DNA from 3 places in the Pseudarthrobacter phenanthrenivorans Sphe3 genome. Region 2 is predicted to be linked to each of the others. Evidence: riboswitches for the same ligand, from Rfam matches in the RefSeq annotation. Region 2 holds a riboswitch; each other region holds the start of a gene.
What was found. A riboswitch is a leader RNA that binds a small molecule or an ion and turns the genes downstream of it on or off. The one in region 2 is predicted to bind S-adenosylmethionine.
Positions count from the first base shown of each region.

Region 1 (4,919 bases), 1.3 Mb from region 2:
TGTAGTGCCGTCCGGTGGGGGGAGGTCCAGCCGGGTGGTTCGGTTTTGGTGGCGGGGGTGGGTTTCCAAGCGCTGTTGTGCTTGAGGTGGTGGTGTTTGGGACAGAGTTGGGCGAGGTTGCTGATTCCGGTGCTTCCGCCGTGGTGCCAAGCGGTGAGGTGGTCGTCCTCGTTGTCCAGGGAGGTGTTTTGGCAGCCGGGGAAGGTGCATTTTCCGTCCCGGAGGTGGAGGGCCTTTTTCATGGCTGTGGTGAGGCGGTAGCTGGTGCGTCCGATTTCCAGGGGTGCGCCGTTCCGGGGGTCCACGAGGACGCGGTAGAACGAGGTTGCCCCGCTGGCGACGAGTTTGCGTGCCATGGACGCCGGGATCGGGCCATGGCCGTCCAGCAGGGCGGGTTCGTCGGTGGCTCCGAGCAGGGCGAAGACCGGGACGGTGACGAGTACGTCTGCCTTGGGTGTCGGGACCGTGCCGATGGCCGCCTTCACGGTGTTCCCTTCGGCGTTCCCTTCGGCGGTGTCCGCGTTCCGGGTGTAGCCCGCGGGGGCGGCGAGCAGGAGGCTGGCGGCGACGTCGGACCTGCGTTGGGCGAGGGTTCGTGGTTCGTGGGGGCCTTGGAGGCCGCGGGCCAGGGCGGTGGTGCGGTTCCAGATGGCGTTGGCGGTGTCGCCGGGGAGGTAGAGCGAGAGCCAGGCCATGCCGTCGCGGTCCCTGGTGTATTCCAAGCGCCGGTCTGCGGCGCATTTGGCATGGCGTTGTTCGAGGGATTCGGGATGGTGGCGTTCGCGCCAGGCCCGGACCTTGCTTCGGAAGCGGGAGGGGACGAGTTTACCCGGTGCGGCGCCGCGGGCGGGGTTGGGTGCCTGGGGGTCGAAGAAGTGCGCCACCAGGGCGGCGGCGCCGGCGGGGCCCAGGCCGTCGGTTTCGTCGACGATGATTTTGGCATGCTGCCAGGAGATGATCCCCGCGGACAGGGCGTCCAGTGCCAGGGGGACGGCGCAAAGCTGACGGGACTGGGTGACGAGTGCCCCGGCCGCGCTGGAGCTTATGGTGAGGACGCCGGCGATTTCCTCAACCGCGGACATCTCGGCGTAGGTCCGTTCGTGCACGGGCGCCTCGGGCGGGATCATGGCGTGCTGGATGCCGACGGCTTCGGCGGCGTCCCGGGCTTTGACCGCGGCGATTTGCGCTTCGAGTTCCTTTGCCACCGCCATGCGCTCCAGGCGGAGCTCATACCGGCGCTCAAGCACATTAATCCCGGCGCCCGGACCAGAGCCGGTTTCCAGGGCGGCATCTTCGAGAAACAGGGCATCCAGGCGGGCAGTGGAGGCCTGAATGCCCTCCATTGCTCTTGCAGTCCCCGTGCCGTTTCCCATGGAAACATCCTCTACCGGGGGTCTGACATTTTGAGGGCGGCTGGCCTGCCTCCTGGGGAACCTCCAAGACTTCTTTGGCAGCTTTATTCGAAGGTCGCGATCGTGCCATACTCAGCGCGTGACGGCGTCGTATTCCTTTAAAGCGGAGCTGTGGCTCTATCCAGGGGAAGCCGGTTGGCATTTCGTGACCCTGCCTGCGGATATCGCTGACGATATCCGTGCTCAAACTGCCGGTGCCAGCAAGGCTTTTGGGTCAGTAAGGGTTACTGCGGAGATCGCAGGCCATTCCTGGCAGACCTCATTATTTCCGGACAGCCAGAAAGGCTCGTATCTCCTGCCCGTCAAGAAGTCCGTCAGGAACAAAGCCGGGATCGATGCAGGTGACGTGGTAGGGGTGGCGCTCCGCACGGAAGCATGACCAGCTAGATCTGCTTGAGCGCCTGCTCCAGGTCTCCGATCAGGTCGTCCACGTCCTCCAGCCCCACGGACAGGCGCACCACGCCGTCGCTCAACCCGATCGCAGCCCTCCCCTCCGGACCCATCGCCCTGTGCGTGGTGGTGGCCGGGTGGGTGATGAGGGACTTCGCGTCGCCGAGGTTATTGGAGATGTCGATGATCTTCAGGGCGTCCAGCAGCGCAAAGGCGGCTTCCTTGCCGGAACGCCCGCCGGAAGGCGCCAGCTCGAGGGTGAGGACGGTCCCGCCGGCGCTCATCTGTTTGGCGGCGAGCTCATACTGCGGATGTGACTTCAGGAGCGGGTACTTCACCCAGCTCACGGCAGGCTGCTGCTCCAGCCACTCGGCGAGACGAAGGGCTGTGGCGGAAGAGTGGTTGACGCGCAGGGCCATCGTTTCCAGGCCCTTGGTGAGCACCCAGGCGTTGAAGGCGGACAGGGCGGGCCCGGTATGGCGCATGAGCTGCTTCACGGGGCCGTCGATGAACTCCTTGGTGCCCAGGATGGCGCCGCCGAGCACCCGGCCCTGGCCGTCAATGTGCTTGGTTCCGGAGTACACAATCACGTCCGCGCCGAACTGGCCGCAGCGCTGCAGCAGGGGAGTGGCAAAGACGTTGTCGACGACGACTGTCGCCCCCGCCGCATGGGCCAGTTCACTGACGGCGGCGATGTCCACGATCTCCTGCATGGGGTTGGACGGCGACTCGAAGAAGACGGCAGTGGTGGGCTGGGAGAGCGCTGCGCGCCACTGCTCCAGGTCCGGTCCGTCCACAAATACGGTCTCCACGCCCCAGCGCGGCAGGATCTCGTTCAGGATCACGAAGCAGGAACCGAACAACGAGCGGGCAGCCACAACGCGGTCACCGGCCGCCAGCAAGGCACCCAAGGCGGTGAAAACGGCGGACATGCCGGACGCCGTCGCAAAGCACGCCTCCGTGCCTTCCAAAAGCCGGAGCCGCTCCTGGAATGTGGCTACGGAAGGGTTGCCGTAGCGGGAGTAGACAAAGCGCTCGTCCTCGCCAGTAAAGGCTCGTTCGGCGGCTGCAGCGGATTCGTACACGAACCCGGAGTTCAGGAAGACAGCCTCGCTGGTCTCCTGGAAGTTGGTGCGGTCCAATCCGCCGCGGACGGCCTGGGTGTCGGGGCTCCAGCCGGCGGCGTCTTCGTTGAAGGTCACTTAGTTCTTTCCCAGGTTGGTGGGCAGGCCGCGGTTCTTCCAGCCGTTGACGGTACGTTCGCCGTAGCGGTCCGGCTCGCCTTCGAAGCCCTCCAGGACGTTGTAGGAGGTGAATCCCGCCTGGGTGGCGGCAATTGCCGCGGCAATGGAACGCTGGCCGGAACGGCACAGGAACACCAGCTCGGTTGACCGGTCCTCCGGCGCCTGCTGCGTGAGGTCGTTGATGAAGTCCGGGTTCTGGATGCCGCCCGGGAAGGACCACTGGATGAAGAGGGGATCGTTGTCCGTGGCTTTGGTATCGGGGATGCCGATGTGCGCCCATTCGCCTTCGGTGCGAACGTCCACCAGCACAGCACCCTGCTGGAGCTTCTCCCAGGCCTCCTGCGGGGTCAGGTCTCCGGCGTAGCTCATGCGTGGCCCTCGCCGTCGAACTCGAGGTCGTCGCCTGCAGCTTCAAGGTCATCCACGGCGTCGGCCACTGCGGCGTCGGCGGAAGCGATGGCTGCGGGCAGGACCACGGCCTGGGCGACGATGACGCTGGTGCCGTTGAAGGTTGCCGCCGGGCTGCCGTGGAGCACATAGCCTTCCGTCAGGGCGTTGGAGATCCGTTCGCAGAATTCACGGTTGTCCGGTCCGCTGATCAAGCGGTAGGACAGTTTCTCTTCAGGGGCAGGTGCGTCAGACACGACGGATCTCCTTCTCTCACGCTTGCAACTCGAATCGGTCGATATGCCGAGTATTCACCTGAGGCACCCCGCCGCGGAAGGAGGGTTGCCGACCGGCCAGTCAGGGCTTGGCGCCGGTACTCATTACTCCGCAAAAACGTAACACTTGCCGCCGTGAGCCGCACCGCCGCCGTCGTCATGTTGCGTAACTGAACCGTGCAAGGCGCCGCGGGTAGGCTCAGCACCTCCCGTGAAGGTACGACGGCGGATCCGCCGGCAAGAAGGACGGCCAGCCCGCAAACAGAAAAGGCGCGGACCGCCTGTCGTGAGGCTGCGGTCCGCGCCGGAATTCCTTGCGGGAAGGGCTCCTAGACGAGCCCGGGGTAGCTGGCCATGATGTAATCGGCAGCGGCCGGGCCTTTCATGCGGAGCCCATTGTGGCCGGGGGCAACCCGGTGGTTCATTGCTGACCAGAAAGTTGACTCAGGGCGCGGCTTTTGCTGGTTGATGAAACACCAGCTCGTGTACAGGCCGTACAGCCGGTCGCTGTCGAGCGTGGATTCCGAGGCCTGGTCGACGTAGGTGGCTTCTTTGAGGAAAAGATCAAACTGCGAATGTGCCATGACGGCTTCCCTTCGCTAAGTGCGGTGGTGCCGCCGTTCGGCTACAGCAGCCAACCTCAATGCCGTGCACAGGGCAATGGGGGTTGTGGATGAAGCCCGCTATGACCACGGACTATGGGACGTGTCAATGCCGCATCTACACTGTAGACTTTACCCGTAGACTACACATCAGGCAAGCGTTTGGATTAACCCCTGCGGACTTGCTGCTAGCCAGGATGGAAACCATGGCCTCCCCCAAACCGACCAAGGCCGGTTACAGGCGAAAAGCCCCGCTGACCAGGGACCTCGTGCTCGCAAAGGCGCTTGAGGTGCTTGACAATGAGGGGCTGGATGCACTGACCATGCGCCGTCTAGGCCAGGAGTTGGACCGCGATCCGATGAGCCTTTACCGGTACGCGGAGAATCGGGCGGCGCTGCTCGACGGAGTCACGGAACTGGTGCTCAACAAACTCTCCATCCAGCCCGAGGACCCGGACTGGAAGGCCCAATTGCGCCACATAGCGCACAGTCTGCGAACGCTGGCGCTGGAGCATCCCAACGTCGTACCACTGCTGGTGACCAGGCCACTGTCCACGCCGCTGGGCCTGCGCCCGCTCGGAACGCTGCGCCCCTTGGAGCAGATCCTGT
Region 1 is NC_015145.1:3,936,338-3,941,256, reverse strand. Features, by position in the region: partial or broken gene ASPHE3_RS18300 (DUF222 domain-containing protein) at 1-1,373, opposite strand, end outside; gene ASPHE3_RS21620 (DUF1905 domain-containing protein) at 1,492-1,791, shown strand; gene ASPHE3_RS18295 (O-succinylhomoserine sulfhydrylase) at 1,796-3,004, opposite strand; gene ASPHE3_RS18290 (rhodanese-like domain-containing protein) at 3,005-3,415, opposite strand; gene ASPHE3_RS18285 (DUF1737 domain-containing protein) at 3,412-3,690, opposite strand; SAM riboswitch class IV at 3,704-3,818, opposite strand; gene ASPHE3_RS18280 (hypothetical protein) at 4,038-4,292, opposite strand; gene ASPHE3_RS18275 (TetR/AcrR family transcriptional regulator C-terminal domain-containing protein) at 4,517-4,919, shown strand, end outside.
Region 1: it holds a riboswitch for S-adenosylmethionine, as region 2 does, so the genes downstream of both, ASPHE3_RS18285 (DUF1737 domain-containing protein) here and ASPHE3_RS12440 (aminotransferase class V-fold PLP-dependent enzyme) in region 2, are expected to answer to the same signal.

Region 2 (4,919 bases):
GACCCCGGGGCGGCCTCGTCCGTGACCAGGATCGATTGCGGGCTCGCCGGCACAGTCATGCGCTTCGTACCGCCGCTCGCGGCGCTCCGCAACGGCGCCAGCGTGTTCGACGGCGACCCCCACGCCCGCAAGCGGCCCATGGGAACCATCATTGAGGCGCTCAAGGCGCTGGGAGTGGCTGTCACCAGCGAGGAGGGCGGGACGCCGTCGTCACTGCCGTTCCTTGTGGAGGGCACCGGGGAAGTCCGCGGCGGCCACCTGGTGGTGGACGCCAGCGCGTCCTCCCAGTTCGTCTCCGCCCTGCTCCTGGTGGGGGCACGGTTCACGGAAGGCCTGCACCTGGAGCATGTGGGCAAGCCGGTGCCGAGCCTTGACCACATCAACATGACAGTCTCCGTCCTCCGGGGTGCCGGGGTGGCTGTCGATGATTCCGTCCCCAACCACTGGGTTGTCAGCCCCGGACCCATCCGTGCATTTGACCAGCGGATCGAGCAGGACCTCTCCAACGCCGGGCCTTTCCTCGCGGCAGCGCTGGCGTCCCACGGCACGGTCCGCATCCCGGGCTGGCCCGAAGAGACGCAGCAGGTGGGCGACCTGTGGCGCAGCATCCTCACCCGGATGGGCGCGGACGTTTCCCTGCGCGACGGCGTCCTGACTGTTACGGGCGGCCCCACCATCAAGGGCGCGGACTTCGCCGACACCAGCGAGCTCGCCCCCACGGTGGCAGCCTTGTGCGCGCTGGCCGACGCGCCCTCGCGGTTGAGCGGGATCGCCCATCTGCGGGGCCACGAGACGGACCGGCTTGCTGCGCTCGTGGCCGAAATCAACCGCCTCGGCGGTGACGCGGAGGAAACCAGCGACGGCCTGGTGATCCGCCCCGCCAAGCTGCACGCCGGCGTCGTGCACAGCTATGCGGACCACCGCATGGCTACGGCCGGCGCCATCCTTGGCCTGGCTGTGGAGGGGGTCCAGGTGGAGGACATTGCCACCACCGCCAAGACCATGCCGGACTTCCCGCGGCTCTGGGCGGACATGCTGGCCCAGGACGGTCCGGCCGGTACGGGGGCGGAAGGTTCCAGCGGTGGCGCGGAGCACTGACTCCTGGGATGAATCGGACGTCCGGATCAGGCCGAGCAAGAAGGGCTCGAGGCCCCGGACCAAGGACCGCCCCAGCCATGACGACGCCGTGACCGGGCGCATCATCACCGTTGACCGTGGCAGGTACACCGCTGTGGTGGGCGAGGACTCGGACAACGAACGCCTGGTTATTGCCGCCAGGGCAAGGGAACTGCGCCGGAACCCCGTGGTGGCCGGAGACTTTGTCTCACTCGTGGGCGACGTCTCGGGCGAACCCGACACCTTGGCCCGCCTGGTGAAGATCCAGGACCGCAAGACGCTCCTGCGGCGCAGCGCGGACGACACCGATCCGGTGGAGCGGGCCGTGGTGGCCAATGCCGACCAGCTGGTGATCGTGGTGGCGGCCGCCAACCCGGAGCCGCGCACGGGCTTCATCGACCGGGCCCTGGTGGCAGCGTACGACGCCGGCATCGAGCCGATCCTGCTGGTCACCAAAGCGGACGTCAAGGACCCCGCGGAACTGCTCTCCAATTACACCCACCTGGACTTTCCGGTGATCATCAGCCGGACGGCTGATGCACAGGCGTCAGGCGTGGACGCCCGGTCCGACGACGGCCTGTCCGCCCGGCTGGACAGCGCGGCGGTATCGGAACTCCGCGCCCACCTCGACGGGAAGGTCACCGTCATGCTGGGGCACTCGGGCGTGGGCAAGTCAACCATGGTGAACGCTTTGACGGGCGCGGAGCGGGCAACCGGCGGCGTGAACGCGGTGACGGGCCGCGGCCGGCACACGTCGTCGTCGGCCCTTGCCCTCCGCCTCGCGGACGCACCCCCCGGCAGCTGGATCATCGATACCCCGGGCATCCGCTCCTTCGGCCTGGCACACGTGGATCCGGACAGGATCCTGAGGTCCTTCCCGGACCTCTCCCCCGGCACCGATGACTGCGAGCGGGGCTGCAAGCACACCGCGGCTGCCGTGGACTGCGGGCTGGACGCGTGGGTGGCGGAAGGCCATGCCGGGCCCACCGGCGCCGCCCGGCTGGCCTCCCTCCGGCGGCTCCTCGGCACCGACCCGAGGATGGAAGCCCAGGAGGCCAAGGAGCTGGGCAGCGTCAACTGACGGGCGCCGGTTCCCGGCAGAAGCGCGCGCAGACGGTAGTTTGGAACCATGATCCAACCCGCTTCGAGCTATAACGATGACCTGCGCCTGGCCCATGTCCTGGCTGATTCCGTGGATGACCAGACCATGAGCCGCTTCAAGGCCCTGGACCTCCACGTTGAGACCAAGCCGGACCTGACGCCCGTCACCGACGCGGACAAGGCGGCCGAAGAAGCCATCCGCGGCCAGCTCTCCCGTTCCCGTCCGCGCGATGCCGTCCTCGGCGAGGAGTTCGGCAGCACCGGGCACGGATCACGGCGGTGGATCATTGATCCCATTGACGGGACCAAGAACTTCGTCCGGGGCGTTCCGGTCTGGGCCACCCTGATCGCACTGGTGGATGAGGGCGAACCGGTGGTGGGCGTGGTGAGCGCTCCCGCGCTGGGCAAGCGCTGGTGGGCGGCGAAAGGCATGGGCGCCTACATGGGGCGTTCCCTGGCCGCGGCCACCCGCCTCAGGGTCTCCAACGTCTCCAGCCTGTCCGATGCCTCGCTGTCCTATTCGAGCCTGGGCGGCTGGAAGGAACGCGGCAACCTCAACGAGTTCCTGGGCCTCACCGAGGATGTGTGGCGGACCCGGGCCTTCGGCGACTTCTGGTCCTACTGCATGGTTGCGGAAGGCTCGGTGGACATTGCCTGCGAGCCTGAACTGAACCTTTACGACATGGCTGCCCTGGTCCCCATTGTGGTGGAGGCGGGCGGCCGCTTCACGTCGCTGGAGGGCGAAGACGGACCGTTCGGCGGGAATGCCTTGGCCACCAACTCCATCCTGCACTCCGAGGTGCTGCGCAGGCTGAACCCGGACCTCGACGACCTCCTCTGATCCATCGAATTTCCGACGGCGGCTGACTCCCCACAGAGGCGGCCGCCGTCGTAATGTTCGGTGAAGGGGCCCTTTTCCAAGCGGACGTAACAAAGCCCTTAACATTTCCGCCGGCTTTTAACCTTCCCTGCCCATGTCCTACGCTCTTAACCAGGTCACGAGTGCCAGCGCAAAACCCCGGTTTGCTGGCCGGCAACCCTCCATTCGCGGTGGGGTGCCCCGGGTGACGACCAGGCCGGTCCGGAACGGATGCGGCAAGCGCGGATTCCGTCACGGAGTCCTGTTGTGAAGTGAGGTCTTTGTGACAACTGCCACCGTCTCCCCCAGCGCTGCCATCCAGCCTGCAACCACTGCCCTCTTTGACCAGTGGCAGGCCGCCGCCGGCCGCCCGCTTGCAGCAGTCACCGGCGCTGAAATCCAGGCCCCGCTGATCCATGGCGGGCACGTCCGCTACGCGAACCTCGACTATGGTGCGTCCGCCCCGGCTCTGACTGTGGTGTCCGCGTACCTCAACGAGATCCTGCCCTACTACGCCAGCGTCCACCGCGGCGCAGGCTACGCGTCCCAGATCAGCACCTCCGTGTACGAGAACGCCCGCGCCATTGTCCGCGGATTCGTGGGCGGCCGCCCGGATGACTCCGTCATCTTCACGCGCAACACCACTGACTCGCTCAACCTGCTGGCAGGCTGCCTGCCCGCAACCGGCGGGGTACCGGACGGCGACGTGCTTTACCTGGACATCGAGCACCACGCCAACCTCCTGCCATGGCAGGGCGTGCCGCACCGCAGCATCGTCGCGGAAGACACGATCGCAGGCACCATCGACGCGGTCAGGGCCGAACTGGAACAGGGCGGAGTGAGCCTGCTCGCCATCACCGGCGCCTCGAACGTCACCGGTGAGATCCTTCCCATCCGTGCCCTCGCCGCCCTGGCCCACGGGCACGGCGCACGGATCGTGGTGGACGCAGCCCAGCTGGCCCCCCACCGGCGCGTGGACATCACCCCCGACGACGTGGACTACATCGCTTTCTCCGGGCACAAGCTGTACGCGCCCTTCGGCGCGGGCGTGCTGGTTGGCAGGGCGGACTGGCTCGACGCCGGCACCCCCCACCTTGCCGGCGGTGGGGCCGTGAAGGAAGCAAGGCTCGACGGCGTCAGCTGGGCAACCGGCCCAGCCCGCCATGAGGGCGGATCACCGAACGTCCTTGGCGCCGCCACGCTGGCCCGCGCCACCCAGGTCATCGCCGAACTTGACCAGGACCGGTGGCACGCCCACGAATCCGCCATCCGGTCGTTCCTCGTGGAGGGCCTGCAGGAGATCGACGGCGTTACGGTCCACCAGATTTTCAAGGACACCGACCCGGACACGGACACCATCGGCGTGGTCAACTTCTCCGTGGAGGGCTACGACGCCGGCCTGGTGGCCGCCTACCTGTCAGCGGAACATGGCGTGGGGCTGCGCGACGGCCGCTTCTGCGCACACCCGCTCCTGAAGCGGCTGGGGCTTCCGTCCGGTTCCCTGCGGGCCAGCTTCGGTGTCGGCTCCAGGCTGGAGGACGCCGAGCGGCTCCTGGCCGGCATCCGGGACCTGCGCAGCAAGGGCCTTGGCTGGGACTATGTGGTTGACGCCGGCCGCTGGGTTCCCGCCAACGACAACCGTACGTACCCGCACTGGGCACCTAACACCCCCGGCACCGCCGGCGCGGCGCCCTGCATCGACGACTGATCCCGCTTGGTCCCCCCTGGGACCTTGGCCGGGCACCAGATGCGGTAAATTCGGAAGACACCAAAGTACCCGGATGAAGGAGGCCGCTCGTGGCACGGGGTGGCCCCAGGCTGGATCACGGCCGCCGCCGGGAGC
Region 2 is NC_015145.1:2,672,764-2,677,682, forward strand. Features, by position in the region: gene aroA (3-phosphoshikimate 1-carboxyvinyltransferase) at 1-1,098, shown strand, start outside; gene rsgA (ribosome small subunit-dependent GTPase A) at 1,082-2,197, shown strand; gene hisN (histidinol-phosphatase) at 2,246-3,058, shown strand; SAM riboswitch class IV at 3,212-3,325, shown strand; gene ASPHE3_RS12440 (aminotransferase class V-fold PLP-dependent enzyme) at 3,360-4,784, shown strand; gene ASPHE3_RS12445 (class I SAM-dependent methyltransferase) at 4,874-4,919, shown strand, end outside.

Region 3 (4,919 bases), 1.3 Mb from region 2:
CCAGGCGGCTGAGACCTTTGCGGTCCTGAACATTGCCGAGGCGGGGGACCACATCGTGGCCAGTCCCAGCCTCTACGGGGGGACCTACAACCTCTTCGCCCACACCCTGAAGAAGTTCGGCATCTCGGTCACGTTCGTAGCGGATCCTGACAACCTCGAGCAGTGGCGTGACGCGGTCCAGCCCAACACCAAGCTCTTCTTCGCTGAGGTGGTGTCCAACCCGCGGCAGGACGTCCTGGACATTGAGGGCGTGTCCGGAGTTGCGCACAGCGCCGGCGTCCCCCTGATCGTGGACAACACCCTGTCCACGCCCTACCTCATCCGTCCGCTGGAATGGGGTGCAGACGTCGTGGTGCACTCGGCTACCAAGTACCTGGGCGGGCATGGGTCCGCGATCGCCGGCGTCATCGTGGACTCGGGAAACTTCGACTTTGGCAAGGACCCCGGGAAGTTCCCCGGCTTCAACACTCCGGACCCCACTTACAACGGCCTTGTCTACGCGCGTGACCTTGGGGCGGACGGTGCCCTGGGTGCCAACCTGTCCTATATCCTCAAGGCCCGGGTCCAGCTCCTGCGTGACCTGGGTTCTGCTGTCTCGCCATTCAACGCCTTCCTGATTGCCCAGGGGCTGGAAACGTTGAGCCTGCGGGTGGAACGGCATGTTGCCACCGCGCTGGAAGTGGCGCAGTGGCTCGAAGCGCGTGACGACGTCGAATCGGTCGCCTACGCGGGTCTGCCCTCCAGCCCATGGTTCGAGCGCGGGCGCAAATACGGTCCCAAAGGTACAGGGGCTATCGTCTCGTTCAACCTGGCCGGCGGCGCGGAAGCGGGCAAGCGCTTCGTGGACGCCCTGGAGCTGCACTCCCATGTGGCAAACATCGGCGACGTCCGCTCCCTTGTCATCCATCCGGCGTCGACCACCCACAGCCAGCTCTCACCGGAGCAGCAGGAAGTGGCCGGCGTGACCCCGGGGCTGGTGCGGCTTTCGGTGGGCATTGAGCACATTGACGACATCCTGGCCGACCTCGAAGCCGGCTTCCGGGCGGCCAAGGCCGCCGCAGCCTGAACCTGCCGCACCACCTGGCCGGCAGCCGGGGAAGTCACAACCAGTCACACTCTTGGCGGCAGGCATGGCCTGTTTCGTACACTCGAACCAGGTCATGAGTGCCAGTGACAGCCCCGGCTTGCTGGCCGGCAACCCTCCTTCCGCGGTGGGGTGCCCCGGGTGAAGACCTGGCCTGCCGGTCATTCGACGGCGGGCAAGCGCGTAGAAGAGGTCTTGCCATGACGGTTACCGTCACCCGTACCACCGTTCCCGAACACGGAATCGTCCGCTATGCCTCCATCGGCGGGCTGCAGCTGGAGGGCGGCGGTTACCTGCCGGACGTCACCCTGGCCTACGAAACCTGGGGCAGGCTCAACGAGGACGGCAGCAACGCTGTCCTGATCGAGCACGCGCTGACCGGCAGCACGCACGTGACCCGGGGTGACACGGATGAGCCCGGCTGGTGGGAGCAACTCGCGGGCCCGGGCGCGCCCGTGGACACAAACCGGTTCTTCGTGGTGTCCATCAACATCGTGGGCGGTTGCTACGGGTCCACCGGCCCGTCGTCACCTGCACCGGATGGCAAACCCTGGGGCTCGCGCTTTCCCCTCGTCACCTTGCGGGACAGCAGCGTGGCCGAGGCCCGGCTGGCTGACCAGTTGGGAATCAATAGCTGGTTTGCGGTGCTCGGCGGTTCCATGGGTGGAGCCCGCGCACTTGAATGGGCCATCACCTTCCCGGAGCGGGTGCAGCGCTGCGCAGTGATTTCGGTGGGCGCCGCAAGCACGGCCGAGCAGATCGCCTTCGCCCAGGCGCAGACCCTGGCGATCCGCCAGGACCCGAATTTCAACGGGGGCGATTACTACGGCGGCCCGTTCCCCGAGGAGGGCCTGGCCCTGGCCCGGCGCATTGCGCACATCACCTACCGCTCTGCGGCGGAACTCGAAGGCAGGTTCGGCCGCGAACCCCAGGCTCCGGAGTCGCCCCTGCAGGGCGGCGTCCTGGCTGCCCGCGGCCGCTACCAGGTGGAAAGCTACCTGGACCACCAGGGGAACAAGCTGGTCCGGCGGTTTGACGCCAACAGCTACATCGCAATCACCGACGCCCTGATGAGCCACGACATCTGCCGGGACCGAGGGCCGCTTCCCGAGACCCTGGCACGGTCGGGTGCGCGGTTCTTTGTGGCAGCCGTGGACTCTGACCGGCTCTACTTCCCGTCCCAGTCGCGGGAACTTGCCACGGCCCTGCCGGGAGACGTGGACGTGCACGTCATTGAGGCGCCGATAGGCCATGACGGCTTCCTGACGGAAATCGGCCAGTTGGGCCGCCAGCTCCGGGCGCACCTCTCGGCCTAGGAATGCCTCTCGCCGGCAGGCAAATGTGCATTTATGCAGATAGCCTCTGCATGATTCGCCGTTGAGCTTGCCGTTCAGGCGGACCATACTCGTTGGGACCCGGCGGTTCGTGGCCAAAATCACACGTATCCGCCACGACTGTCCCAGTGGTGTCGAAGAAGACGCCCGAAGGAGTTCATCAATGAGTACGGAAAAGTCCGCCGCGCGGCGGCCCGAGGAAACCGACGTCAAGTCCTCAGGCCTGAAGAAGGTCGTCACGGCCTCCATGGCCGGCACCGTGGTTGAGTGGTATGAGTTCTTCCTTTACGCCTCCGCCGCAACGCTGGTGTTCGGCAAGCTGTTCTTCCCCAACTCCGGCACCGAGCTGGACGGCATCATCGCAGCCTTCGTCACCTACGCGGTCGGCTTCGTTGCCCGCCCCATCGGCGGCATCGTCTTCGGCCACTTCGGCGACAAATTCGGCCGCAAGCAGCTCCTGCAGCTGAGCATCATCCTGGTGGGTGTGGCCACATTCCTCATGGGCTGCCTGCCAACCTTTGCGCAGATCGGCTACTGGGCGCCGGCGCTCCTGGTGTTCCTGCGCTTCGTCCAAGGCTTCGCGGTGGGCGGCGAATGGGGCGGCGCTGTGCTCCTTGTCGCCGAGCACAGCCCCAACAAGTCCCGCGGCTTCTGGTCAAGCTGGCCGCAGTCCGCGGTCCCCATGGGAAACCTGCTCGCCACCGCCGTGCTGTTCACCCTGTCCTCCACCCTTTCCCCGGAAGCGTTCCTCGGCTGGGGCTGGCGCGTAGCCTTCTGGCTCTCCGCAGTGATCGTCATCATCGGCTACTACATCCGCACCAAGGTCCAGGACGCGCCGATCTTCCTTGAGGCCCGCAAGGAAGTCACTTCCGAGAACAAGGGCTACGGCGTTGCCGAAGTATTCCGCCGGTACCCGCGCGGCGTATTCACTGCCATGGGCCTGCGCTTCGCGGAAAACATCCTCTACTACCTCGTGGTCACGTTCTCCATCACCTATCTGAAGGTGGTTGTGCAGACGGACACCTCCCGCATCCTGCTCCTCCTGCTGGTGGCACACTTCATCCACTTCTGTGCAGTCCCGCTGGTGGGCAGGATGTCCGATGCCCTGGGACGCCGCCCGGTCTACATGGCCGGTACGATCCTCGCCGGAACCTGGGGCTTCTTCGCGTTCCCCATGATGGATACCGCCAACGACCTCATCATCCTGGCCGCCATCACGATCGGCCTGCTGTTCCACGCACTCATGTACGCCGGCCAGCCGTCCATCATGGCCGAGATGTTCCCCACCCGCATGCGGTACTCGGGCGTTTCCCTCGGCTACCAGGTGACCTCCATCGTGGCCGGCTCGCTGGCGCCCATCATCGCCAGCTCGCTGCTGGGCAGCTTCGGCTCGTCCGTTCCGGTGGCGTTCTACCTCCTGGCCGCCTGCGTGGTGACCGCGATATCGGTGTTCTTCCTCAAGGAAACCCGCGGCATCTCGCTGCACGATGTCGACGCCGCCGACGCCCAGGGCACCGCCGACCTCCTGGCCGCCGCCAAGAAATAACCGCCCGGAAGTAGTCCCCACGGCACAGCACCATGGACACGGCAGCTGCCCGGACCTGCACCCAGCGCAGGCCCGGGCAGTTGCCTGTCCGCAAACATAAAAGTCAGGAACCCATGCGCGCAGCAGTCCTCTCCTCCACAGTTCCTTCCGGGACCAGCTATGCCCAGGCGCAGCCCCTGGTGATCCAGGAGCTCAGCCGTCCCGAGCCCCGCGCCGGCGAGCTGGGGGTCACCATCACCTACTCCAGCCTGTGCCACTCAGACCTGTCAGTGGTGGACGGATCCCGTGTCCGGCCGCTTCCCATGGCGCTGGGGCACGAGGCCGTGGGGCGGGTGGCGGCAGTGGGTGATGGCGTCACCGATGTTGCAGTGGGGGACCACGTGGTCCTTGTTTTCGTTCCGAGCTGCGGTTCCTGCCGGGCCTGCCGGGCGGGGAGGCCTGCCCTTTGCCACCGGGCCGCCGACGTCAACGGCTCGGGTGACCTGCTGCACGGCGAGGCGCTGCTGCGCACTCCGGCGGGGGAGCGGATCAACCACCATCTGGGGGTGTCCGCCTTCGCGGATTACGCGGTGGTTGCCCGCGAGTCTGTGGTGGTGATCGACGACGACGTTCCCGACACAGTCGCGGCCATGTTCGGTTGCGCCGTGCTCACCGGAATGGGAGCCGTCCTCAACACGGCCGACATCCGGGAAGGCCAGTCGGTTGCCGTCTTCGGCCTCGGCGCCGTGGGGCTTTCGGCCGTCATGGCGGCCGCGCTCGCCGGTGCCTCCGCCGTCATTGCCATTGATCCCAACACTGCCAAGCACGGACTTGCCACGAAGTGCGGGGCAACCTCAGTGGGAACCCCGGAGGACGCCGCGCGCCTGATCGCGGAAGCCGCCGGAGACGGGGTGGACATCGCGGTCGAGGCCGTGGGCTCGGCCCGGGTGATGGCCTCCTGTCTAGGACAGGTGAC
Region 3 is NC_015145.1:1,420,948-1,425,866, forward strand. Features, by position in the region: gene ASPHE3_RS06535 (bifunctional o-acetylhomoserine/o-acetylserine sulfhydrylase) at 1-1,066, shown strand, start outside; SAM riboswitch class IV at 1,157-1,272, shown strand; gene metX (homoserine O-acetyltransferase MetX) at 1,285-2,400, shown strand; gene ASPHE3_RS06545 (MFS transporter) at 2,582-3,964, shown strand; gene ASPHE3_RS06550 (alcohol dehydrogenase catalytic domain-containing protein) at 4,078-4,919, shown strand, end outside.
Region 3: it holds a riboswitch for S-adenosylmethionine, as region 2 does, so the genes downstream of both, metX (homoserine O-acetyltransferase MetX) here and ASPHE3_RS12440 (aminotransferase class V-fold PLP-dependent enzyme) in region 2, are expected to answer to the same signal.